Collimonas fungivorans Ter331: one gene and its partners. The protein of the gene in region 1 interacts with the protein of each later gene in a pairwise test. Links are inferred from orthologs where the notes say so. Each region holds a gene or a part of one and is shown in the gene's direction. Other genes may lie near its edges.

Region 1 (7,763 bases):
GTTTTTTCGCCAGTCACGTGAGACGAAATGGTGCGGCTATTGTAAGCGAAGCACCTGGTTTGGGCAAGATTGGCCCTGGCCTCGGCGCTGGATAAAAAAAGCCGCCCCGGAGGACGGCTTTTGCGTGAAATTTACCAAAAAAACAATAATTACAAGCGTTTATATCTTTCCCGCCAGGCTGATGCCTATCGTGCGCGGCGCAATCCGGTAGCCTTCCGATACCGACTGCACGTTCGGACGCTGGATCACCTTGTCGCTATTGGTTGCATTCTTGACAAACAGGGTCAGTTCCCAGCGATCGAAAGTGGCGCCGACGCTGGCGTCGACGGTGCTGTAGGCCGGGCGCTGGTAATCCGGATCGGTAGCCACCAGGGTGCCGTGGCTGCTGCCGGTCCAGTGCGCGGCGGCACGGGCAAAACCGTAATAATCGCCGGTCAGGTTGAAGCTATATTGGCCGGTCAGGCTGACGTTGTATTTAGGCACGCCCTGGATCGGATCGCCGGCGTGCGCTTTCAGCGACGGCACGTCAGACGACAAGGTCGCCTTGGTGTAGCCGCCGGACAGGCCGAGCAGGATGTTGGACGTCGGCTTGCCCTTGATCTCGAACTCGGCGCCATAGCTCTTGGCCTTGCCGACGTTGGTTTCGTAATCGAAGCCGCAGCCGGGCAGCGCGATGTCCTGCTGCAAGCCGTCCCACTGGATATAAAAGACCGATGCGTTGACCGACAGGCGGTTGCCCAGCAGGCGCGACTTGTTGCCCAGTTCATAGCTCCACAGCTTGTCGGACTTGAACGAAGTCGGCGCTTCGCTAATGCCGAGATTGGCGAAGTCGGACGCGCACAGCGACGCCGGGATCGGACGGGTATTGCCGCCCAGGCGGAATCCTTCGGTGGCCGAGGTGTACACGGTATTGTTAGGATCGACTTCCCAGATCAGAGAAAACTTCGGCGTCAGCTTGGAAGAACTGCTGCTGACCGATGAACTGGTCGGGCCGCCGTTCCAGTAATCGTCGCCGTTGCGGCTCAGGCTGTCGGTAGCTTGCAGGTAGCGCAGGCCGACGGTGCCGTGCACGGTCGGCACGAAATAATAATTCAGCTCGCCGAACAGCGCTTTCTGCTCGGTGCGGTAGTGGCGCTCGCTGAAATAGGAATTGTCGTTCGGGAAGGCGATCCCGAGCTGGCTCGGATCGGCCGGATTGGCGCCGAACGCGGCGTAAGTCGCATTGAGGCCGAAGATCGGTTCGTTGTCGGTCACATTGGTATGCAGGTTGGCGTAATAGACGCCGCCCAGCCAGGTGAACGGCGAGACTTTCTGGTCATACGGCTTGGAAGTGACGCGGAATTCCTGCGAGAACTGCCGCACCTGGTTCTGCAGGTACACCGCCGATGGCAAGGCGCCGATGGCAGCGGCGAGGCCAGGCGGCGTGTCCGGCACCGCCGAACCGAGGTTGTTGACGGTGGTGCCGTCCTGGGTGCGGTTGAAGGTGCGCTGGTAGAAACTGGAAACCGAGATCAGGTCGGCCTGGCCCAGGTCGTAATTGACGGTCAGGCTGGGCACCAGCAGGCGGTCGTTGCCTGGCTCGCGCACCAGCTTGCTGGTCTGGTTCTTGGGCAGGTCCAGGTAGGAGGCGTCGATATCCTTGGAATTGACTTCCTGGTAGAACACCGAGGGCGTGATGCTCAGGTTGCGGGTCGGCTGCCATTTCATCGCCAGCTTCACCACGCTCGAATCCTGGGCGTTGATGCCGGAAGCGATCACATTGCCGGTGGTCGGCGATACCTGGTCGATATAACCGCTCTCATGGCCGGTCTGGATGCCGATGCGCAGCGCCAGTTCGCCCGGGATCAGGGGCTGGTTGACGACGCCGTTGACAGTGTAGTTGGTGCCGCCGCCCTTGGTTCCCGAGACTTCGGAATAGACGCTGGCTTCGCGCTCCTTCAGGTTGGGCTGGTTGCTGATGAACTTGATGGTGCCGCCCATCGAACTGGCGCCATATAGCGTGCCCTGCGGGCCGCGCAGCACTTCGATGCGGTCGATGTCGAAGAACTTCGGTTCGGAACTGCCCATGCTGTACAGGTTGCGCGTGGTCATCGAGACATCGTCGAGGTAGACGCCGACGGTGGCCGAACCGGCGGCTGAACTGATGCCGCGGATTTCGATGTTGCTCAGGCCCGCGCCGGAACCGCTGGCGCCGGAGAACGAGATGTTCGGCATGGCCCGCGTCACGTCTGCAAAATTGTTGATGTGCGCGGCTTGCAGTTCCTCGCCGCTGATCACCGAAATGCTGAGCGGCACCTTGCTGGCATCTTCCTTGCGCTTTTGCGCCGTAACGAGCACAGCTTCAATCTGGTCGCTCTGCTTCGCCGATTTTTTTGTCTCGGGCGCATCGGCGGCAAGCTGTTGCGCTGAAGCCGTAGCCAGCAGTAGTGTGGAAGTTGCTGCGGCCACAGCAATCGCACAGGTCAGATTCGAGGAACCAGGTCTCATTTTTTTATAACCCTATGGTAGGCAGCGGTGAAAAATACTTATCAGCAATATTTATGCCACGCCCGGCATTCCTCCAAAAGGGGCATTACTGCCAGCAGCACCCCAGGGCGCCAAGTTCAGGGGCTGTTTTTATGTCACGTTCTGGTGCGGCTTGCACCAAAGCAAATATACGACCGTACTACCGCACTTCAGCGATAGGGAATAGCGCGCCGGCAAATTGGGCTACAATTTCCGGCTGGACCGACACGCAACCGATAAGCAACAACAGGAGCATTGACCATGATTGTCTTGATTACCGGCGCAACCGCTGGCTTCGGCGCCGAAATGGCGCGTAAATTCACCAAGAACGGCCATCAGGTCATCGCTACCGGCCGCCGCAAGGACCGGCTGGACCAGCTGGCCGCCGAACTGGGCGCGGCAGTGTTGCCTATCGTCATGGACGTCACCGACAAGGCCTCGATCAGCAGCGCGCTGGCTGCGCTGCCGCCGGCATGGCAGGAAATCGACGTGCTGGTCAATAACGCCGGCCTGGCGCTGGGCGTGGAATCGGCGCAGCAAGCCTCGCTGGAAGAATGGGAAACCATGATCGAGACCAATTGCAAGGGCCTGGTGACCATGACCCGCCTGGTGCTGCCCGGCATGGTGGCGCGCGGACGCGGCACGGTGATCAACCTCGGTTCCATCGCTGGCGAATACCCTTATCCGGGCGGCAATGTGTACGGCGCCACCAAGGCTTTCGTCAAGCAGTTCACGCTCAACCTGCGCGCCGACCTGGTGGGCACCGGCGTGCGCGCTACCGATATCGCGCCGGGTTTGTGCGGCGGCACCGAGTTCTCCAATGTGCGCTACCGCGGCAACGACGAAGCGGCCGCCAAAGTCTATGAAGGCACACAGCCGCTGACGCCGGGCGACATTGCCGATACCGCCTACTGGGTCGCGACCCTGCCGGCCCACATCAATATCAACCGCATTGAAATGATGCCTACCTGCCAGGGTTTTGCCGGCATGAGCATCAAGCGCAACTAAGCAAGCCAGGCAATGAGCAAGATGACTCCCCTCCCGCATGCAGACTTCAGCTGGCGTATCCGGGTCTACTACGAAGACACCGATACCGGCGGCGTGGTGTTCTACGCCAACTATCTGAAATTTTTCGAGCGCGCCCGCACCGAGTGGCTGCGCGCGGCCGGCGTCGGCCAGCGCACGCTGGAACAGACCGACGGCGTCATGTTCGTCGTGAAAAACACCAGTGTCGATTACCACGCGCCGGCCAAACTGGATGACGAACTGGAATTGACGGTAGTAGTCGAGCGCCTTGGCCGCGTCGGCGTCGATTTCATCCAGCAAGCTTGGCGCCTGGGCGAGGATAAGCCAACCCTGCTGGCGACCGGCCGCATCAGCGTAGCCTGTGTCAACGCCGTCACTTTCCGGCCGCAAGGCATTCCGAAACCGGTATTGCACAACATCAAACCCGGCGCCCGGCATGCTGCAGCGGCATAAAGCTTGCTTTAATGCACTCAGTGAAAATAGTTCATTACAGCAACCCTTGAACCTTCGGACGCCCGCTGTGGTCTGAGCAACATTGCAACAAAATCCGGGGCAAGCGATAACGTCTGGTAACAATTCCTTCACCAATTGCTAATTTGGCGGTAAGCACTTTACGTTTACAATTCGTTGATTCGTTGTTTAATAAGGTCTTTTACTTAAACCTAAGACCATTCCTCAAGACCGCTATCCATGAATGTCACCCAAGATCTTTCGTTTATCACTCTCATCACCAATGCTTCAGTATTAGTACAGCTAGTCATGGCGCTGCTGCTGGCAGTCTCCGTGATGAGCTGGACTTACATTTTCCGCAAGATGTTCGCGATCCGCAGCGCCCGTTCGCAGACGGAAGAATTCGAGCGCGCATTCTGGTCCGGCGGCAACCTGGCTACCCTGTACCAGGACGCCACCTCGAACCGGCGCAAAGGCGCCGGCCAAACCGGTGCCCTGGAACGCATTTTCGAAGCCGGCATGGATGAGTTCAACAAGGTCAAGGCTTCGCTCGGCCACAAGAGCGCGGGCGATTCCGCCGCCTTGCTGGACGGCGCCCGGCGCGCCATGCGCGCGGCTTACCAGCGGGAAATGGATGCGCTGGAATCGCACCTGGCCTTCCTCGCCTCGGTCGGTTCGGTATCGCCGTATGTCGGCCTGTTCGGCACCGTGTGGGGCATCATGAATGCGTTCCGCGGCTTGGCAAACGTGCAACAGGCTACGCTGGCGGCGGTTGCGCCCGGCATCGCCGAAGCCCTGATCGCCACCGCAATCGGCCTGTTCGCCGCGATTCCGGCGGTGGTTGCCTATAACCGTTTCTCGCATGATGTCGACCGCCTGGCCATCCGCTTCGAGAGCTTCATCGAAGAATTCTCCAACATCTTGCAACGTCAGGCGCGCTAATGTCCGGCTCCTCATCCATGCGCGGCGGCCGCACCCGCAAATTCAAGGCGGACATCAACGTCGTTCCGTACATCGACGTGATGATGGTATTGCTGGTGATTTTCATGGTGTCGGCGCCGCTGACCAATCCGAGCGTGATCAATTTGCCGAACGCGGCGAAATCGGCGACGCCGCCGACCGAATACATCGAAATCACCCTGAAACCGGGCGACCTCACCAGCGTGCGCATCAACAGCCAGAAAAGCGGCACCAGCAAGGCCGAGAGCGTGCCGCGCAACGGCCTGAAGCAGAAGCTGCAGCTGCTGCATGCCGACAAACCCGACATGCCGGTGATGATTTCGGCCGACAAGGACATCAAATACGACGAAGTGATCAAGGTCATTTCGGAAGCCAAGATGCTTGGCATTAACCGCGTCGGACTGGCGACAAAGTGACGATCAGGTTATGACAGGCAACTCCCCGTATTCCGTACCAAAAGAACCCGGCAGCATACGCGCCATCTTGCTTGCAGCGGCGGTGCATGCCGCCTTGTTTGCCTTCCTCTGGTTCGGCATCCACTGGCAAAGTACGCAGCCGATAGCCGTCGAGGCCGAAGTCTGGGATCCGCAGATCAAGGATGCCGCGCCGACGCCGCCGGAACCAGTGCCGCAACCGACTCCGGAACCGAAGCCGGAACCGGTGATCCAGGACACCACGCCGCCGAAGGTGGTGGCGCCGCCGTTGCCGGATCCGGAAATCGCGCTGGAACAGGAAAAGAAACGCAAAGAACAGGAACGCAAGGACCTGCAGCGCCAGGAAGAACTGGAAAAGCAGCGGAAATTGCAAAAACAGCAAGACGAACAAGAGCAGAAAGACAAGCTGAAGGCCGAGGCTGAGCAAAAAGCTGCCAAGGACAAGGCCGCGGCCCAGGAAAAACAAAAACTGGATGCCGCCAAAAAGACTGAAGCCGATGCCAAGAAGAAACAGGCAGCTGCAGAGGCCGCCGCCGAAACCAAGCGCCGCAGCGATGAAATGAAGCGCATGCTGGGCCAGGCAGTCGGCAACGGCCCGGCCAACAGCACCGGCACCGCGGCCCAGTCGCAAGGGCCGCGCGGCGATCCTGGCTATGCGCAAAAGGTCGCCAGCAAGATCAAGTCGAACATCATCTTTAACGTGCCCGAAGGCTTGGCCGGAAACCCGGCAGCGGAATTTGATGTCCAACTGCTGCCGGACGGTTCGGTAGCGAGCGTGCGCCTCAGGAAATCCTCTGGGGTTTCCGGTTTTGACGAGGCAGTCAAACGAGCGATTGAGAAATCGGCGCCTTATCCAAAAGACAAAACGGGTTCTGTTCCGTCCAGCTTCATCGGAACCCATAAACCGAAAGATCAGTAAGCCATGAAAAACAAACTGCACCAACTATTCGCAGCCGTGGGGCTTGTGCTTGCCACGGTGGCGTTCAGCGCCCCGGCCAACGCCCAACTGCGCATCGAAACCTCCGGCGTCGGCGCCAGCCAGATTCCGATCGCCATCGCCGGCTTCAGCAACGAAGACCTGGCGCCTCAACAGGTTACAGCGATCATCAAGGCTGACCTGGCGCGCAGCGGATTTTTCAAGATTATCGACACCGGCGATGTCATCTCGGAAGCGAGCCAGGTCAACCTCGGCGACTGGAAAGCGCGCGGCGCCGACGCCCTGGTGGTCGGCAGCGTGCAACGCCTGGCCGACGGCCGTTTCGACGTCCGCTACCGCCTGATGGACACCGTCAAATCGGCCCAGCTGTCGGCGCTGGCGATGGCTGCCGCGCCACAGTACACGCGGGTCACCGCCCACAAGATCGCCGACGACATCTATGAAAAACTGATCGGCGCACGCGGCGCATTTGCTACCCGCATCGCTTACATCATCAAGGCCGGCAAGGAATACCGGCTGGAAGTCGCCGACTCCGACGGCGAAGGCACCCAGGTCGCGCTGCGCTCCAACGAACCGATCATTTCGCCGGCCTGGTCGCCGGACGGCACCAAGGTCGCCTACGTCTCGTTCGAAGCCAAGAAACCGGTGGTCTACGTGCAGAACCTGATCACCAAGCAGCGCATCGTGGTGGCCAACTACAAGGGCAGCAATTCGGCGCCGTCGTGGTCGCCTGACGGCAGCAAGCTGGCGATTGCGCTGGCGCGCGACGGCCTGACCCAAGTCTACGTGGTGAACTCCGACGGCGGCGGCTTGCGGCGCCTGACCCAGACCAACGGCATCGACACCGAGCCGCAATTCTCGGCCGACGGCCAGAACATCTACTTCACCAGCGACCGCAGCGGCGGCCCGCAAATCTACAAGATGAGCGCCAGCGGCGGCGACGCCCAGCGCGTGACCTTCGGCGGCACTTACAACATCAGCCCGCGGATTTCGCCCGACGGCAAGACGCTGGCGTATATCTCGCAGCGCGGCGGCCGCTTCCAGCTGTATGCGCTGGACCTGACCAATGGCCAGGAACAGCGTTTGTCGGACACCGTCAAGGATGAATCCCCGAGTTTTTCGCCGAACGGCAAATACATCATGTACGCCACAGAATCGGGCCGCCGCGGTTCGCTGGCAGTGGTCTCAGTTGACGGCCGCGTAAAACAGCGCTTAACTATGCAGGCAGGCGATATACGGGAGCCTACTTGGGGTCCTTTCATGAAATAATCACGTAGTTACTTTGAATCGACGTTCGTTTCCCACTCTGGAGAATTAAAAATGCTAAATATCAGAAACTTTGCCCTCGTCGTTGCCAGCGCCATCTTGCTGGCCGCTTGCTCGTCCCCTGTCAAGCTGGACGACAAGGCAGTCCCAGTCGTCGACAGCGGCGCTACCGGTGCTGATACCCG
Region 2 (8,010 bases), 570 kb from region 1 along the record:
ATGGCTACGAGTGGGCCATACAGCGTGCATTCGATGCAGCCAAATATGATGTATTGTCTCGTATTGCGACCACGATTGCGGAGCTGATGCCGCAGGCCGACACCCCGGATGGCGCGAATGGCGGATCGGGCGAAATCGTTAATACTGAATCAACCCAACAAAAGACAGCATGACTACATATAGCAAAATTGTCGGTACCGGCAGCTATTTGCCGCCGAAACGGGTAAGCAACCAGGAACTCACTGCGCAGCTTGCCGAGAAGGGCATAGAGACGTCGCACGAATGGATTTTCTCGCGCAGCGGCATCGCCGCGCGCCATTACGCTGAAGCCGATGTGCAATCCAGCGATCTCGCGGTAGCCGCAGCCAGGCAGGCGCTGGACATGGCGCGCATGCAGCCCGACGATATCGACCTGGTGATCGTCGCCACCTCGACTCCCGATCATTTCGGCGGTTTCCCCAGCACTGCCTGCGTAGTGCAGCAAAAGCTCGGCATCGTCAACGGCGGTGCGGCGTTTGACGTGCAGGCGGTATGCAGCGGGTTTGTGTATGCAGTCTCGATCGCGGACAGTTTCATCAAGTCCGGCGCGCACAAGAACGTGCTGGTGATCGGCACCGAGGTTTTTTCGCGGATCCTGAATTTTGAAGACCGCACCACTTGCGTGCTGTTCGGCGACGGCGCCGGCGCGGTGGTCATGACTGCTTCCGCCGAGCCGGGCATTCTCGCCACCAAGCTGCACGCCGACGGCCGCCACAAGGACATCCTGTGCGTTCCGGGCAAGGTCAATGCCGGCGTGGTCGAGGGCAGCGCTTATCTGTACATGGACGGCCAGGCGGTGTTCAAGCTGGCGGTCTCGGTACTGGAAAAAGTCGCCAACGAAACCTTGCAGATGGCCGGCATGTCGGCCTCCGAGATCGACTGGCTGATTCCGCACCAGGCCAATATCCGCATCATGCAAAGCACCGCCCGCAAGCTGGGCCTGGACAACGAGCGCATGGTGGTGACGGTCGACCAGCATGGCAATACTTCGGCGGCTTCGATTCCGCTGGCGCTGGACCAGGCGGTACGCGATGGCCGCGTCAAGCCCGGCCACAACGTCATGATGGAAGGCGTAGGCGGCGGCTTTACATGGGGTGCGATCCTGGCCCGCATGTAAGGAGACCTTTAAGGACCTACTGCAAGGTTTACAAGTGCGCCAATCTCTGCCCTGGGCTGTACCTCCGTACAGCTGCGCTTCTCGGACAGACCTTGGGCCAAGTCAGCGTAGCTGAGGCTACGGTCTTTAAAGGCCTCCTAAGCTACTGTAAGCATGTGTTTAATAAATTTGATACCCATTTAGGTAAGGCATGAATAAATTCGCGTTTGTTTTTCCGGGCCAGGGTTCGCAAGCCGTTGGCATGCTGAACGGTTTTGCCGATAACCCGGTAGTAAAAGATACTGTCGCAGAGGCTTCCGAGGCGCTGAAGTTCGATCTCGGCAAGCTGATTGCCGAAGGGCCGAAAGAAGAGCTGGACCTGACTACCAACACGCAGCCGGTCATGCTGACCGCGGCGGTCGCCTGCTATCGGGCCTGGCTGGCTGCGGGCGGCAAGGCGCCGGCGCTGGTCGCCGGGCACAGCCTGGGCGAGTATTCGGCGCTGGTTGCCGCCGGTGTGATCGCGTTCAAGGATGCCGTGCCGCTGGTGCGGTTCCGGGCGCAGGCGATGCAGCAGGCGGTGCCGGTCGGGCAGGGTGGCATGGCGGTTATCCTCGGCTTGTCGGATGAGGACGTGCGTGCGGTCTGCGCGGCCGCGGCCCAGGGCGAAATCGTCGAGGCGGTGAATTTCAATGCGCCGGCGCAGGTGGTCATCGCCGGCCATAAGGGGGCGATCGAACGCGCTTGCGTCGCCGCCAAGGAAAAAGGGGCGAAACGCGCCTTGCCATTGCCGGTATCGGCCCCATTTCATTCCTCGTTGCTGAAGCCGGCATCGGACCGTTTGCGCGAATACATGCAAGGCCTGGTTTTCGCTGCACCGCAGATTGCGCTGATCAATAACGTCGATGTCGCCATCGTCAATGATCCGGCAGCCATCAAGGATGCGCTGGTGCGGCAGGCGGCCAGCCCGGTGCGCTGGGTGGAAACGGTGCAGAAGATTGCCGCCGAAGGCGTCACCCATGTGGTGGAATGCGGTCCGGGCAAGGTTCTTGCTGGCCTGACCAAGCGTATTAATGACAGCCTGATCGGCGACATGATTGTCGACCAGGCGTCACTGGATAAAATGTTGGAGACTTTCAAGTGACTTTACCAAATACCGTTTTACAGGATTTAATCGGCCAGGTAGCGTTGGTCACCGGCGCATCGCGCGGCATCGGCCGGGCCATTGCGCTGCAGTTGCTGCAGCGTGGTGCCAAGGTGGTCGGCACGGCAACTTCGGAGGCGGGTGCGGCGGCAATTTCGGAATACCTGGAGGCCAGCCAGCCGGGAAACGGCCGCGGCATCGTGCTCGATGTGAACGACGCAGCCGGCTGTGCGGCGGCGGTCGAGCTGGCGCACAAGGAGTTCGGCGGATTGTCGATTCTTGTCAATAATGCAGGCATCACCAAGGACCAGCTGGCGATGCGCATGAAGGACGAGGACTGGGACGCCGTCATTTCGACCAACCTGACCGCGGTGGCGCGTTTGTCGCGCGCCGTCTTGCGTGGCATGATGAAGGCCAAGCATGGCCGCATCATCAATATCACTTCGGTGGTCGGTTCGGCCGGCAATCCGGGGCAAATGAATTATGCTGCAGCCAAGGCCGGCGTTTCCGGCATGAGCCGTGCGCTGGCGCGCGAGATCGGCAGCCGCAATATCACGGTCAACTGCGTTGCGCCCGGTTTTATCGATACCGACATGACCAAGGCCCTGGGCGAAGAGCAGCACGCGGCATTGCTGCAGCAGATCCCGCTGGGGCGGCTGGGCGCTGCGGAAGAGGTGGCGGCGGCCGTGGTTTTCCTGGCGTCGCCGCAGGCCAGCTACATTACGGGCAGCACTTTGCACGTAAATGGCGGCATGTACATGAGTTGATCATGCACTGAAGCAAGTTTGCAGTTCTGGGCTTATTTCAGAGTTAAATGTAAGTTGTATCTATTTAGAAGCTTTTGACGTAGTTTTATTAAATATTAAAGACTAATGTCGAAAGTAAATTTTCAATGCGCAAACCTGCTAAAATGCGCGCACTTTCTGTAACCTAATGGAGGCATCACATGTCCGATATCGAACAACGCGTTAAAAAAATCGTCGCTGAGCAACTGGGCGTCGCAGAAGCTGACATCAAGACCGAGTCGTCGTTTGTCAACGATCTGGGTGCTGATTCGCTCGACACAGTTGAACTGGTGATGGCGCTGGAAGATGAGTTCGAAATGGAAATCCCTGACGAACAAGCTGAAAAGATCACTACAGTGCAACAGGCTATCGATTACGCTACGGCTCACGTTAAGGCCTAAGCAAGCTTTGAATGTATCCGGGAGAACCGCTTGAACCGCACACGTGAACGTCGCGTTGTGATCACTGGCCTGGGTTGCATTTCACCGGTCGGCAATACGATTGCCGATGCGTGGAATGCGATTATCTCAGGCAAATCAGGGATCGCAGCCATCACTAAGTTTGACGCTGCCGCTCTTTCCACGCGTTTTGCGGGAGAAGTGAAGGGCTTCAATATCGAGGATTACATTCCCGCCAGAGAAGCACGGCATATGGATACCTTTATCCACTATGGCATGGCGGCGGGGATGCAGGCGATGCAAGACAGTGGCCTGGAAGTAACTGAAGCTAATGCTGAGCGGATTGGCGTCATCATCGGCTCCGGCATTGGCGGCTTGCCGTTGATCGAAGAAACGCATGCCGAACTGACCGCTCGCGGCCCGCGCCGGATCAGTCCGTTCTTCATCCCGGCATCGATCATTAACATGATTTCCGGCAACCTGTCGATCAAATACGGTCTGAAAGGACCGAATCTGGCGATCGTGACTGCCTGCACCACGGGCTTGCATTCCATCGGCGCAGCCGGCCGCATGATCCAGTATGGCGATGCTGACGTGATGATCGCCGGCGGTGCGGAATCAAGCGTGTCGCCGCTGGGGGTTGGCGGTTTTGCGTCGGCGCGCGCCTTGTCGACGCGTAACGACGATCCCGCTACCGCCTCGCGCCCGTGGGACAAGGACCGCGACGGTTTTGTATTGGGCGAAGGCGCCGGCGTGCTGGTGCTCGAAGAATACGAACACGCCAAGGCGCGCGGCGCCAAGATTTACGCGGAACTGCTCGGCTTCGGCATGAGCGGCGATGCTTACCACATGACTGCGCCAAGCCTGGACGGTCCGCGTCGCTGCATAGGCAACGCCTTGCGCGATGCCGGCATCAACCCTGACCAGGTGCAGTACCTGAATGCGCACGGTACTTCGACCCCTCCTGGCGACAAGAATGAAACCGAAGCGATCAAGGCGGCTTTCGGCGACCATGCTTATAAACTGGTGGTCAATTCGACCAAGTCGATGACCGGCCATTTACTGGGCGGCGCCGGTGGCCTGGAGTCGGTGTTTACCGTGCTGGCCTTGCACAATCAGATCTCGCCGCCGACCACCAATATTTTCAACCAGGATCCTGAATGCGATCTTGATTACTGCGCCAATACCGCGCGCGACATGAAAATAGACATCGCGGTCAAAAACTCATTCGGCTTTGGCGGCACGAATGGCACCCTGGTTTTTGGCAAAATCTAGTGTAGTGTTTCACACGTAATGGCGCTTAAGAAATGGTGTATTTTCGTGTCAGGCTAGGCGCAAACCGGAGCGATAGCGGGACTATCGCGAGGATTTGCAACGACGCATGGCGCGAAAAGACGCCGTTTATTAAGTGTCATTATGTGCGAAACGCTACACTAATTTTTGCCGCAGGCTTCGAACCGGCCTCCGCGGATGCCGGTTCGAAATTCGTTTTAAACCCGTCATGATGTCGATCTCCCTGTCAGCCGTGATCCAGCCCTCCAAGATATTGTCGGCGCTGGTTGGTCTGCAATGTCTGCTGGCCGCATCGACAGGGGGCCTGATTGCCGCCGGCGTTGTCGGCGATCTGGCGTTACCCGAGCGCCTTGCTCTGGCCCTGCTGTGTTTGGCAGCGGCTATTTGCGGAATAACGCGCTACTATCGTAGCAGACACGCAGTTCACATCGATATTTCCGGAAGCGGCCGCCTCAGGATTGCCGATATGGCAACTGCACAAGCCGCGCCCACTGCAAAACAGATGCCATCGCCAGCGAAATTGCTTGAAGGCACCACTCTCTGGTCACATTTACTGCTGCTGCGCCTTCGATTGGATAGCGGCTCGGTCCGAACAATCGCTATACTGCCTGATTGTGTGTCTCACGATACTTTCAGAAATTTATCCGTGGCATGTCGCTGGATTGCATCACAGGCGAACGCGGGCGAATAAAGCGGGACTCTCTGGATTGGATAATGAATAAGCATGTTATTGAACTTTTGTTATTGCTTGCTATCTATTTTCGCGCCCGTATGCAAGTCGCAACAAAACAAGGGAATGGGGATTGACGACAGAACGCGAAATTGATCAACTGCTTGTCGAGCGTGTACAGCGTGGCGATAAGAAGGCGTTCGAGCTCTTGGTTATCAAATACCAACGCAAGCTGATGCGTCTTGTTTCGCGGCTGGTGCGCGACCAGGCAGAAGCCGAGGATGTTGTGCAGGAAGCCTTTATCAAGGCTTACCGGGCGCTGCCTCAGTTTAGGGGCGACTCGGCCTTTTATACCTGGTTGTATCGGATTGGCATTAATACTGCTAAGAACTATCTTGTGACGCAAGGGCGCAGGGCGCCGACCTCAACCGAGGCAAATTCAGAGGAAGCAGAAACTTTTGACGATGGCGAGCAACTAAGGGATATAAACACTCCAGAATCCTTGCTGGCCACCAAGCAGATAGCACAAACAGTGAATACTGCGATGGAGGCGCTGCCGGCGGAACTGCGTACGGCGATTACCTTGCGCGAGATTGAGGGATTGAGTTATGACGAAATTGCTGAAGCAATGGGATGTCCGATAGGAACGGTACGCAGTCGGATATTTAGAGCACGGGAAGCTATCGCAGATAAGTTGAGGCCATTGCTGGATACGGCCATCGACAAACGTTGGTAAAAAAGATAGCGGTTTTTCGGGAACGAAGGGGTTGGCCAGGTTTTAAGGTGACTTATGAATACCAAAGATATAACCCAAGAGCAGATCTCTGCCTTGGCTGACGGGGAATTGTCCAACGCCTATGTGGATATGGCGCTGGCGGCTTTGCGTCAGGCAGAGGGCCGCGACACGTGGGACGTCTATCACCAGATAGGCGACATTATGCGTTCGGACGATATGGCGTTGACCATGAGTGCGGATTTTTCCGCCCGCATGGCGGCGCGGTTGGAGGCTGAGCCGGCTATCATTGCCGCGCCCTTGGCCGTCACTTCGCAGCCATCGGAACAGATTGCTGTCGGTGGCGGCCAGCCTCTCCACGCCGGTGGCACAGGCGTCAGACGTTCGATCAAGCGCTTTGCCTTGCCAGGCATGGCGGCTGCGGCGGTAGCGGCTGCAGCGTTCATCATCACTCCGCAGACGGCCGTGGTCGGCGTCGGCGGTCCTTCGGCAGCGCCGCAGCTCGCCCTGGCGTCCGCTTCCGCGGTCAGCGACGATCATGTCGTCACGCATTCCGGAGTAGTGCTGCGGGATTCGCGGATGGATGAATATCTGACGGCGCATCAACGTTTCTCTCCTTCCCTTTATAGCGCTGCGCAATACGCACGGCCGGCCACATTTGCCCCTGATGCTAATAACTAACATGCGGCAGACGCGGGTCTTGCTGGGAGTCGTTCTGTCGCTGGTCATGGTGCTTTCCGCGCATGCGGAAAGCATCGACGCCGCAAATGCGGCCGACAAGCAGGAAGCGCAGGCGCTGTTGAAAAAAATCCAGTCAGCGGCGCAAAAGCTGAATTATTCGGGTACTTTCATCTACCAGCAGGCGAACCAGATACGCACCTCGCGTATCACGCATGTGCTGGAAGGCCGGAATGAAGTAGAGAAGCTGGAAATTCTCGACGGCCAGCCGCGCGAATATATCCGGCGTAACGAGGATGTCACCGGCTATATGCCGGAGACCCGCACCAAGATCGTCGAGAAACGGGTCACGCAAGACGGTTTTCCGGCCATCCTGGCGGCGTTGCCGGCTGACCTGACCGAATATTACAATGTCAAATTGGGCGAGACCGGGCGGGTTGCCGGTTTCGATTGCCAGGCCGTGCTGCTGGAGCCTAGAGACAATATGCGCTACGGCTACAAGCTGTGGGCGGAAAAAATTTCCGGCCTGCTGTTGCGAGCGCAAACGCTGAACGGCAAGAATGAGATCGTCGAGCAGATTTCCTTTACCCAGATCAACATAGGCAACATCGATCGCAGCCACCTGAAGCCGAGCTTTGGCAACACCAGTTCCTGGCATACGGAAAACAGCCTGATCAACCCGGCCAACCTGAACGAGTGGACGGTGACCGGCATGCCTCCCGGTTTCAAGAAAGTGCGCGAACTCAAGCGCATGGTGGCCGATGCGCCGCCGGCCAAGGGCGCTGTCGGCATGGCGGCAATGCGGCGCGAAGTGTCGCAGCTGATTTTTTCTGACGGACTGGTGGCGATTTCGATCTTTATCGAGCCAGGCAGCCAGAGCCGTACCGAAGGATCCTTGCAGCAGGGAGCATTGAATATCGTCGGCAAGCGGCAAGGAGATTATTGGCTGACGATTGTGGGCGATGTGCCGCCTGCGGCGATGAGGCAGGTGGCGAATTCGATTGAACTCAAAAACAAATAAAACTCTATGACTACGAAAATGCCGGTTCCGCTTCGTTCCGTTTTATCTGCAATGGTTGTCGCCGTCGTTGCACCTGTTGCAGCCACTTTTTTTGTTCCCGCCGTGATGGGCATCGGCCCCCAGGCGATCGCCGCGCCGGTATCCGGCCTGCCG
Region 3 (8,400 bases), 640 kb from region 1 along the record:
CGAACATCTGATGTCGGCCTGTTCGGGGCTGGGCATTGACAACCTGTATGTCGACGTGACTGCCGAGGAAATCCCCATCATGGACGGTTCGGCGTCGTCGTTCGTGTTCCTGCTGCAGCAAGCGGGGCTGGAAGAGCAAAACGCCGCCAAGAAATTCGTGCGCATCAAAAAATCGGTCGAAGTGCGAGAAGGCGAAGGCGACCGCGAGAAATGGGCGCGGCTCGATCCATGCAACGGTTTCAAGCTGAAGTTCTTTATCGAATTCAACCACCCTGCGGTGGATGGCACCGGCCAGACCGCGGAAGTCGATTTCGGCATCCAGTCATATGTGAAGGAAGTGGCGCGCGCCCGCACGTTCGGTTTCATGCAGGATGTGGAAACCATGCGCGGCCTGGGACTGGCGCGCGGCGGTTCGCTGGAAAACGCTATCGTGATGGATGAGTACCGCATTCTTAACAGCGATGGCTTGCGCTACGAAAACGAGTTTGTCCGCCACAAGATCCTGGACGCCATCGGCGACCTGTATCTGATCGGCCATCCGCTGCTGGCCAGCTACACCGCCCACAAGTCGGGCCACGGCCTGAACAACCAGTTGCTGCGCGCTTTGCTGGCCCAGCCGGATGCCTATGAAGTGGTCAGCTTCGACGAGTTGAGCGAAGCGCCCGGCGCTTATCAACGCCAGGTCGGGCAAGAGTGGGCTCTTAACTAGCTGTTTGTGTATAATGCCATTTTTGCAAGATGGCGTTCATCCCCGCCTGCAGCGATTCATTTTTTGTCGCTATAGCGCCTGACCATCGCTGCGATAGCATTTTTCAGTGCTTCGTTGGCAGTCGATGGTTCCAGTTCTTCCATCAGCGAAGAGAATGCCGATACAGCTTTGGATGAAAGTAGTGCCTGCTTGACAGCAGGCGCTTTCATTAGGTTTTGGCTTACTTGCACTTTGATTCGGATTGCATTAATCTGCCAATTTCCTGCCAGCAATTGGTTTTGCAGGCGTGGCAGTTGCTGCTTCAATTTGCTTGCCAGAGCTGCATTGGGAGCTGACAGCACCAGCTGCCCGGCTTCGCATTGCAATACTTCGCAGGTACTGAACATGGCAGGCAATTCGGCGGCGCATTGTTTTTGCAGCGCCGCCATGCGTGTGACAGCGGGCAGCAAAGCCGCCATCTTGTCATTCCCCCGTAAAAAATCGGCAACGGCTTTTTGAGTTTGAGGCCTGGAACCCGTTGTCGCTGGCCGGTAAGAAGAAGGTGAGAGTCTACGCATGATGGTGAAACCATATCACACCTGTGACCAGGAGCCTATTGAGAGTCAATTTGGGAGATGCGTTCAAACCAAAACGTGTGCTGGCAAGGGTGTAGCAGGGAATTCGTGCAGCATAGCTGCACGCCTGCGTAACGATACCCGCCTGCAGGCGGGTATGCGCCCTGCACAAGGGCGTGGCGCAGCAGGGGCCGAGGCCCCTGCAAGCCATGCAACGCAGTCCAGCGCACGTTTTGGTTTGAACCCGGAGGGAACGAGCCGTAGGCGTCGCATGCCGTTGTTGCAGGGGGCGGCCATCCGCATCCTTGCCGTAGCACCGCTACGTCGCGTCGCTGCGCCTAGGCCTGCAACGCCTACGTCACGTTCGCACTCCCAAATTGACTCTCAACAGGCTCCAGTCAGGGCTTCACCGGAGCTGCAATGCAGGTAATTCTGTTGCACCCGCGTTTTAATCGCGCAAAATCCATCACCTTAGGCGCCAGGCACATCACCCTGATGATCGTCGGTTTTTTACTGGCGGTATTGCTGGCGACCGGATTATTGTATTTCCTCACCGCCCGTTACGCAGTCGGCCTGCCGTTTGCGGGCAAGGCCACCGGCAACGCTGTCGCCGGAGGAGTACAGGATAAAGACAAGTACCTGAAGGAAAACCTGGCGGCGATGGCCATCAAGCTTGGCGAAATGCAGGCGCAGCTGATGCGCCTGGATGCCTTGGGCGAACGGGTCCAGGGCCTGGCCGGGGTCAAGCCGGAGGAATTCAATTTCAAGGAAGCGCCGGGACGCGGCGGCGCCGAATCGAGCAGCCTGTACGACCGGCGCTCGCACGACATGAGCATGAGTGAATTCCAGCAAGCGCTGGACGCCATGTCGCGCGATGTCGGTTTTCGCACCGACTACCTGAATGTGGTCGAAACCGTGCTGATGAGCGACCGCATCAAGTCCAAGCTGCTGCCGACCAACCAGCCGGTCAACGTCAACTACAATTCCTCCAGCTTCGGCTGGCGGCTCGATCCGTTCACCGGCCGCAGCGCATTTCACGAAGGACTGGATTTTCCAGCCTCGGTCGGCACCAGCATCGTCGCCGCGGCGGCCGGCGTCGTAATCGCCGCCGAATATCATCCGCAATACGGCAACATGCTTGATATCGACCACGGCAACGACATCATCACCCGCTACGCCCATGCCTCCCGGCTGTTTGTCAAGGTGGGCGACATCGTGCAGCGTGGCCAGCATATCGCCGATATTGGCACTACTGGACGTTCGACCGGGCCGCACCTGCATTTCGAAGTAAGAATCAAGGGCGTGGCGCAGGATCCGCGCAAGTTCCTGAACGCTGGCACCGACCTGGCCAAGATGGCAACATTGGCCGGGAAGTAATGAATGTTGTTGTAATGCAAGCACAGTAGAGCCCGGATGCGCCGGATGCCGGGCACAATTTGCGCAACTTGCTATTGTTTCCTGGTGCATAACCCCAATGTGTCGGGGACTGCATGATAAAATTCTCCGATTATTTAGCCACAGCCCGGTTTCGGGGTCATCCACAAGATGCCGCGGAATGCCGCCGGCGCTTTTTTTAGAATCCAAGCATGTCATTACTGACCCAGATTTTCGGTAGCCGCAACCAGCGCCTGCTTAAGCAATATAAAAAAGTCGTCCGACAAATTAATGCACTTGAACCGGCGTTCGAAAAACTGTCCGATGCCGAGCTGCAGGCGAAAACGCCGGAGCTCAAGCAACGCATAGCCGACGGCGAAAAGCTCGACGCCTTGCTGCCGGAAGCATTCGCGGTTTGCCGCGAGGCCGGCAAGCGGGTCTTGAAAATGCGCCATTTCGACGTGCAACTGATCGGCGGCATGGTATTGCATTACGGGAAAATCGCCGAAATGGGCACCGGCGAGGGCAAGACGCTGATGGCGACCCTGCCGGCATACCTGAATGCGCTGTCCGGCAAGGGCGTGCACGTGGTGACCGTCAATGACTACCTGGCGCAGCGCGATGCCGAGTGGATGGGACGTTTGTATGGCTGGCTGGGCCTGACGACCGGGGTCAACCTGTCGTCGGTGGAGCACGACGCCAAGCAGGTGGCTTACGGCGCCGACATCACCTACGGCACCAACAACGAATTCGGTTTCGATTACCTGCGCGACAACATGGTGTACGACGCCGCCGACCGCGTGCAGCGCAGCCTGAATTTCGCCATCGTCGATGAAGTCGACTCGATCCTGATCGATGAAGCGCGGACGCCGCTGATCATTTCCGGCCAGGCTGAAAATCACACCGACCTGTATTACAAGATCAATGAAGTGCCGCCGCTGCTGACCCAGCAGGTCGGCGAAGAAACGCCGGACGGCAAGGGCAAGGTAGAAGTCCCTGGCGATTACACCAAGGATGAAAAAGCGCACCAGGTGCTGCTGACCGAAGCCGGCCATGAAAAAGCCGAGCAGATCCTCACCGACATGGGCTTGCTGGCAGAAGGAGCGTCCCTGTACGACGCCGCCAACATCAGCCTGATCCATCACCTGTACGCCGCGCTGCGCGCGCACTCGCTGTATTTCAAGGACCAGCACTATGTGGTGCAGGGCGGCGAAATCGTCATCGTCGACGAATTCACCGGCCGCATGATGACCGGCCGCCGCTGGTCGGACGGCTTGCACCAGGCGGTGGAAGCCAAGGAAGGCGTCAAGATCCAGAACGAGAACCAGACCCTGGCCTCGATCACCTTCCAGAACTATTTCCGCATGTACGGCAAACTGGCTGGCATGACCGGCACTGCCGATACCGAAGCTTACGAATTTCAGGAAATCTACGGCCTGGAAACCGTGGTGATCCCGCAAAACCGGCCGAACCAGCGCAAGGACCGGCAAGACCAGGTCTACAAGACGTCGCAGGAAAAATACAATGCGATGCTGAAGGATATCCAGGATTGCTACGAGCGCGGACAGCCGGTGCTGGTGGGCACCACCTCGATCGAAAACTCGGAGCTGCTGTCCTCGATCCTGACCAAGGCCAAGCTGCCGCACAACGTGCTGAACGCCAAGCAGCATGCGCGCGAAGCGGAAATCATCGCGCAGGCAGGCCGTCCGCAAGCGATCACTATCGCCACCAACATGGCGGGACGCGGTACCGACATCGTGCTGGGCGGGAATGTCGAGAAACAGATCCAGTTCATCGAAGCCGACGACGCCCTCGGCGATACCGAAAAACAGCTGCGCTCCGACAAGTTGCGCGATGAATGGCAATCGCTGCATGACCACGTGGTCAATGCCGGCGGCTTGCATATCATCGGCACCGAGCGTCATGAATCGCGCCGGGTGGATAACCAGTTGCGCGGCCGTGCTGCGCGCCAGGGCGATCCGGGTTCTTCGCGTTTCTACCTGTCGCTGGACGACGCCTTGCTGCGCATTTTTGCCGGCGACCGCGTGCGCGCCATCATGGACCGGCTGAAAATGCCGGAAGGCGAGCCGATCGAGGCTGGTATCGTGTCGCGTTCGATCGAATCGGCGCAGCGCAAGGTCGAGGCGCGCAACTTCGATATCCGCAAGCAGCTGCTGGAATATGACGATGTCGCCAACGATCAGCGCAAGGTGATCTATCAGCAGCGCAACGAGTTGCTGGAATCGCAAGGCGTGTCCGAGACGGTGGCGTCGCTGCGCGAAGGCGTGCTGGACGACACCTTCCGCACTTATGTGCCGGAAGAATCGCTGGAAGAGCAGTGGAATATCCCGGCGCTGGAAGCAGCCTTGGCCAACGACCTGCACCTGGAAGTGCCGCTGGGCGAGATGCTGAAATCGGAACCTAACCTGACCGACGAGGATCTGCTGGAGCGCGTGCTGACTGCCGCCAATGCTACCTATGACGCCAAGACCGAAATCGTCGGCAAGGAATCGTTCGCCGGCTTCGAGCGCAGCGTCATGCTGCAAAGCGTCGACAGCCATTGGCGCGAACATCTGGCGGCGCTCGACCATCTGCGCCAGGGGATCCACCTGCGCGGTTACGCACAAAAGAATCCGAAGCAGGAATACAAGCGCGAAGCGTTTGAACTGTTTGGCCAGATGCTGGACCTGATCAAGAATGAAGTGGTCAAGGTGGTGATGACGGTACGTATCGAAAACCGCGAGGAAATCGCTGCTGCCGAAGAAGAAATGGCGCAGTCCCATGTGGAAAACGTGCACTACCAGCACGCCGATTTTGATTCGAACGAGGCGCCGGAAACCTTGCTGGCGCCGACTGCGCACAGCGATGAATCGCAGCAGCCGGGCAGCAGCGTGCCGAAGGTCGGCCGCAACGATCCTTGCCCTTGCGGCAGCGGCAAGAAATACAAGCAGTGCCACGGCCAGCTGATGTAACCGGCAAGGATGGGCAACAGCTAAAGCAGGGCGGGGAAACCCGCCCTTTGCTTTTGTTGCGGCAGATGTACACATGTTCTGCGCATACGCCTTAATACCCCTTAAAATAAGCACCTGGATTAGCTGCCGGTCTGCTGGACCGGGCAACCGACCCATTAATCTCGGCAAACCAGCGCCGCCAACACCTATATACCTAGTTAAGGATTCTCATGGCCGTCAACTCCCCCATTCCTGTCGCCGCCGACCTGCTGCCCGTGGCGGGCATCGAGCTTGGCCATGCCGAGGCCGGTGTGCGCAAAGCGAATCGCAAGGATTTGCTGGTGATGAAACTGGCGCCGACGGCGACGGTAGCCGGGGTGTTTACGCAAAACCGCTTTTGCGCCGCTCCGGTGCAAGTCAGCAAAGCACACCTGGCGGCCGCCGAAATTTCGGGCGAACCTGTTCGCGCGCTGCTGATCAATACCGGCAACGCCAATGCCGGCACCGGCGAAGCCGGCCTGGCGGCAGCCAATGCCACCTGTGATGCGCTGGCCGAGCTGCTGGGCTGCCATGCGGCGCAGATCCTGCCGTTTTCGACTGGCGTCATCCTGGAGCCGCTGCCGGTGGAGCGCATCACCGCCGGTTTGCCGCAGGCGCTACAGAACCTGCAAAGCGACAACTGGTTCAATGCCGCTGAGGCTATCATGACCACCGATACCCAGCCGAAGGCGGCTTCGCGCAGCCTGGTCATCGCCGGCAAAACGGTGACGCTGTCCGGCATCAGCAAGGGCGCCGGCATGATCAAGCCGAATATGGCGACCATGCTCGGTTTCCTGGCGATCGATGCGAAAGTGGCGCAACCGGTGCTGGAGCACATGGTGCGCCAGGCCGCCGACCGCTCGTTCAACTGCATCACCATCGACGGCGATACCTCGACCAACGACTCGTTCATGCTGATCGCCACCGGCGCCGGCGAACTGGAAATCAGCAGCGTCGACAGTGCGGAATATGCGGAGCTGGCGGCTGCCGTCACCGATATTTCACGGCATCTGGCGCAAATGATCATCCGCGACGGCGAAGGCGCCACCAAGTTCATCACGATCACGGTGGAACAGGGACAGAACGTCGCAGAATGCCGCAAGATCGCTTATTCGATCGCGCACTCGCCGCTGGTCAAGACCGCTTTCTTCGCTTCCGATCCGAACCTGGGCCGCATCCTGGCGGCGATCGGTTACGCCGGCGTCGACGACCTCGACGTCAGCAAACTGGATCTGTACCTGGATGACGTCCTGGTGGCAAAAAACGGTGGCCGCAATCCTGAATACCAGGAAGCCGACGGCCAGCGCGTCATGAAACAGAGCGAGATCACGGTGCGGGTGCAGCTGGCGCGCGGCGATGCCGATGCGACTGTCTGGACCTGCGATTTATCGCATGACTATGTCTCGATCAATGCTGACTATCGCTCCTGAGCCGATAATATCCCGAAAAAAATGCTGTCCGAGGCCGGCTGTCGGCCACGGCGGCGAATTTACTTTGACAAATAATATTCACCCAGCGGCGTTTTGCTTTGCGTCAGAATGGGGAAATCCCATTTGTCACCGAACCAGCCATGACTCAATTAGACCAATTCCTGCTCCGCGCCGAAGCCCTGCTGACCCGGCTTGAATCCATCCTGCCGCAGGCCAAGGCGGCTCCCGACTGGCAGGCGGCGACCGCTTTTCGCTGGCGCCATCGCGGCGGATCTGCCGGCGGTTACTTGCAGGCGGTCGGCCATATTTCCGATATCGCGCTGTCGGACCTGCACAATATCGAAGTACAGAAGCAGCAGATCGACCAGAATACGCGCCAGTTCGTCGATGGCCGGCCGGCCAACAATGTGCTGCTGACCGGCGCCCGCGGCACCGGCAAATCGTCGCTGATCAAAGCTTGCCTGAACCAGTATGCTCCCCAAGGGTTGCGGCTGATCGAAGTGGATAAGGACGATTTGGCGGCATTGCCGGATATTGTCGACCTGGTGGCGGAGCGGCCGGAACGCTTCATCATTTTCTGCGACGATCTTTCGTTCGAAGAGGGGGAGAGCGGTTACAAGGCGCTCAAAGTGGCGCTCGACGGCAGCATCGCCGCGCAGTCGGACAATGTGCTGATTTATGCCACTTCCAACCGGCGCCATTTGCTGCCGGAGCGGATGTCGGACAATGCCAGCTATAAAACTACCGAGGATGGCGATTTGCATCCGGGGGAAACCGTCGAAGAAAAGATTTCACTTTCAGAGCGCTTCGGACTGTGGGTATCGTTTTATCCGTTCAAGCAAGACGATTACCTGGACATCGTCGGCCATTGGCTCAGCCATTTCGGCTGCAATGCAGAGCAGATTGCGGAAGCGCGCGGCGATGCCTTGCGCTGGGCCTTGCAACGGGCTTCGCGTTCAGGCCGGGTGGCATGGCAGTTTGCCCGCGATTACGCCGGCAGAATGACGCCGCCATGACCGTTCTTGAGCGGGAACCGGTCAATGTAGCAGTCGGCATCCTGATGAAGCCCAACGGCGACGTGCTGCTGGGCCAGAGGCCGGCAGGCAAGCCGATGGCTGGTTACTGGGAGTTCCCGGGGGGGAAAGTCGAATCGGGAGAGTCGATTTTCGACGCCCTCAAGCGTGAACTGCTGGAGGAACTGGGAGTTGAAATTGCCTCTGCCGAGCCTTGGTGCGGAATTGAACATTATTATCCGCATGCGCGCGTGCGTCTGCATTTTTACATCAGCCGCGAATGGCGCGGCGAACCGCAAAGCCTGGAAGGACAGGCGTTTTCATGGCAAG

What was found.
Region 2: the proteins of ybgC (region 1) and acpP interact in binary tests that used the Escherichia coli proteins (3 or more experiments, as listed by UniProt). The link is inferred for Collimonas fungivorans Ter331 from one-to-one orthologs.
Region 3: the proteins of ybgC (region 1) and secA interact in binary tests that used the Escherichia coli proteins (3 or more experiments, as listed by UniProt). The link is inferred for Collimonas fungivorans Ter331 from one-to-one orthologs.

What each region holds. Positions count from the first base shown.
Region 1 is NC_015856.1:3,974,881-3,982,643, forward strand. What follows is about bases 2,562-5,254. They hold ybgC (tol-pal system-associated acyl-CoA thioesterase), read left to right. Parts: upstream 2,562-3,525; coding sequence 3,526-3,984; downstream 3,985-5,254. Other genes in these bases: CFU_RS17695 (SDR family NAD(P)-dependent oxidoreductase), read left to right, coding at 2,767-3,513; tolQ (protein TolQ), read left to right, coding at 4,222-4,923; CFU_RS17710 (biopolymer transporter ExbD), read left to right, coding at 4,923-5,254. Outside these bases: CFU_RS17690 (TonB-dependent receptor), read right to left, coding at 160-2,487; more of CFU_RS17710, read left to right, coding at 5,255-5,357; cell envelope integrity protein TolA, read left to right, coding at 5,368-6,294; Tol-Pal system beta propeller repeat protein TolB, read left to right, coding at 6,298-7,581; peptidoglycan-associated lipoprotein Pal, read left to right, coding at 7,633-7,763.
Region 2 is NC_015856.1:3,407,462-3,415,471, reverse strand. The notes cover bases 1,906-4,845. They hold acpP (acyl carrier protein), read left to right. Parts: upstream 1,906-3,225; coding sequence 3,226-3,465; downstream 3,466-4,845. Other genes in these bases: fabF (beta-ketoacyl-ACP synthase II), read left to right, coding at 3,496-4,737; fabG (3-oxoacyl-ACP reductase FabG), read left to right, coding at 2,276-3,046; fabD (ACP S-malonyltransferase), read left to right, coding at 1,906-2,279. Outside these bases: phosphate acyltransferase PlsX, read left to right, coding at 1-173; CFU_RS14880 (beta-ketoacyl-ACP synthase III), read left to right, coding at 170-1,156; more of fabD, read left to right, coding at 1,347-1,905; CFU_RS14855 (hypothetical protein), read left to right, coding at 4,964-5,446; RNA polymerase sigma factor RpoE, read left to right, coding at 5,559-6,161; CFU_RS14845 (sigma-E factor negative regulatory protein), read left to right, coding at 6,216-6,839; CFU_RS14840 (MucB/RseB C-terminal domain-containing protein), read left to right, coding at 6,826-7,857; CFU_RS14835 (DegQ family serine endoprotease), read left to right, coding at 7,909-8,010. UniProt on the Escherichia coli protein: Carrier of the growing fatty acid chain in fatty acid biosynthesis.
Region 3 is NC_015856.1:4,610,088-4,618,487, reverse strand. The notes cover bases 2,480-5,809. They hold secA (preprotein translocase subunit SecA), read left to right. Parts: upstream 2,480-2,849; coding sequence 2,850-5,609; downstream 5,610-5,809. Other genes in these bases: CFU_RS20470 (M23 family metallopeptidase), read left to right, coding at 2,480-2,640. In the rest of the region: lpxC (UDP-3-O-acyl-N-acetylglucosamine deacetylase), read left to right, coding at 1-709; CFU_RS20475 (hypothetical protein), read right to left, coding at 766-1,266; more of CFU_RS20470, read left to right, coding at 1,684-2,479; bifunctional glutamate N-acetyltransferase/amino-acid acetyltransferase ArgJ, read left to right, coding at 5,819-7,057; CFU_RS20455 (ATP-binding protein), read left to right, coding at 7,198-8,073; 8-oxo-dGTP diphosphatase MutT, read left to right, coding at 8,070-8,400. UniProt on the Escherichia coli protein: Required for protein export, interacts with the SecYEG preprotein conducting channel.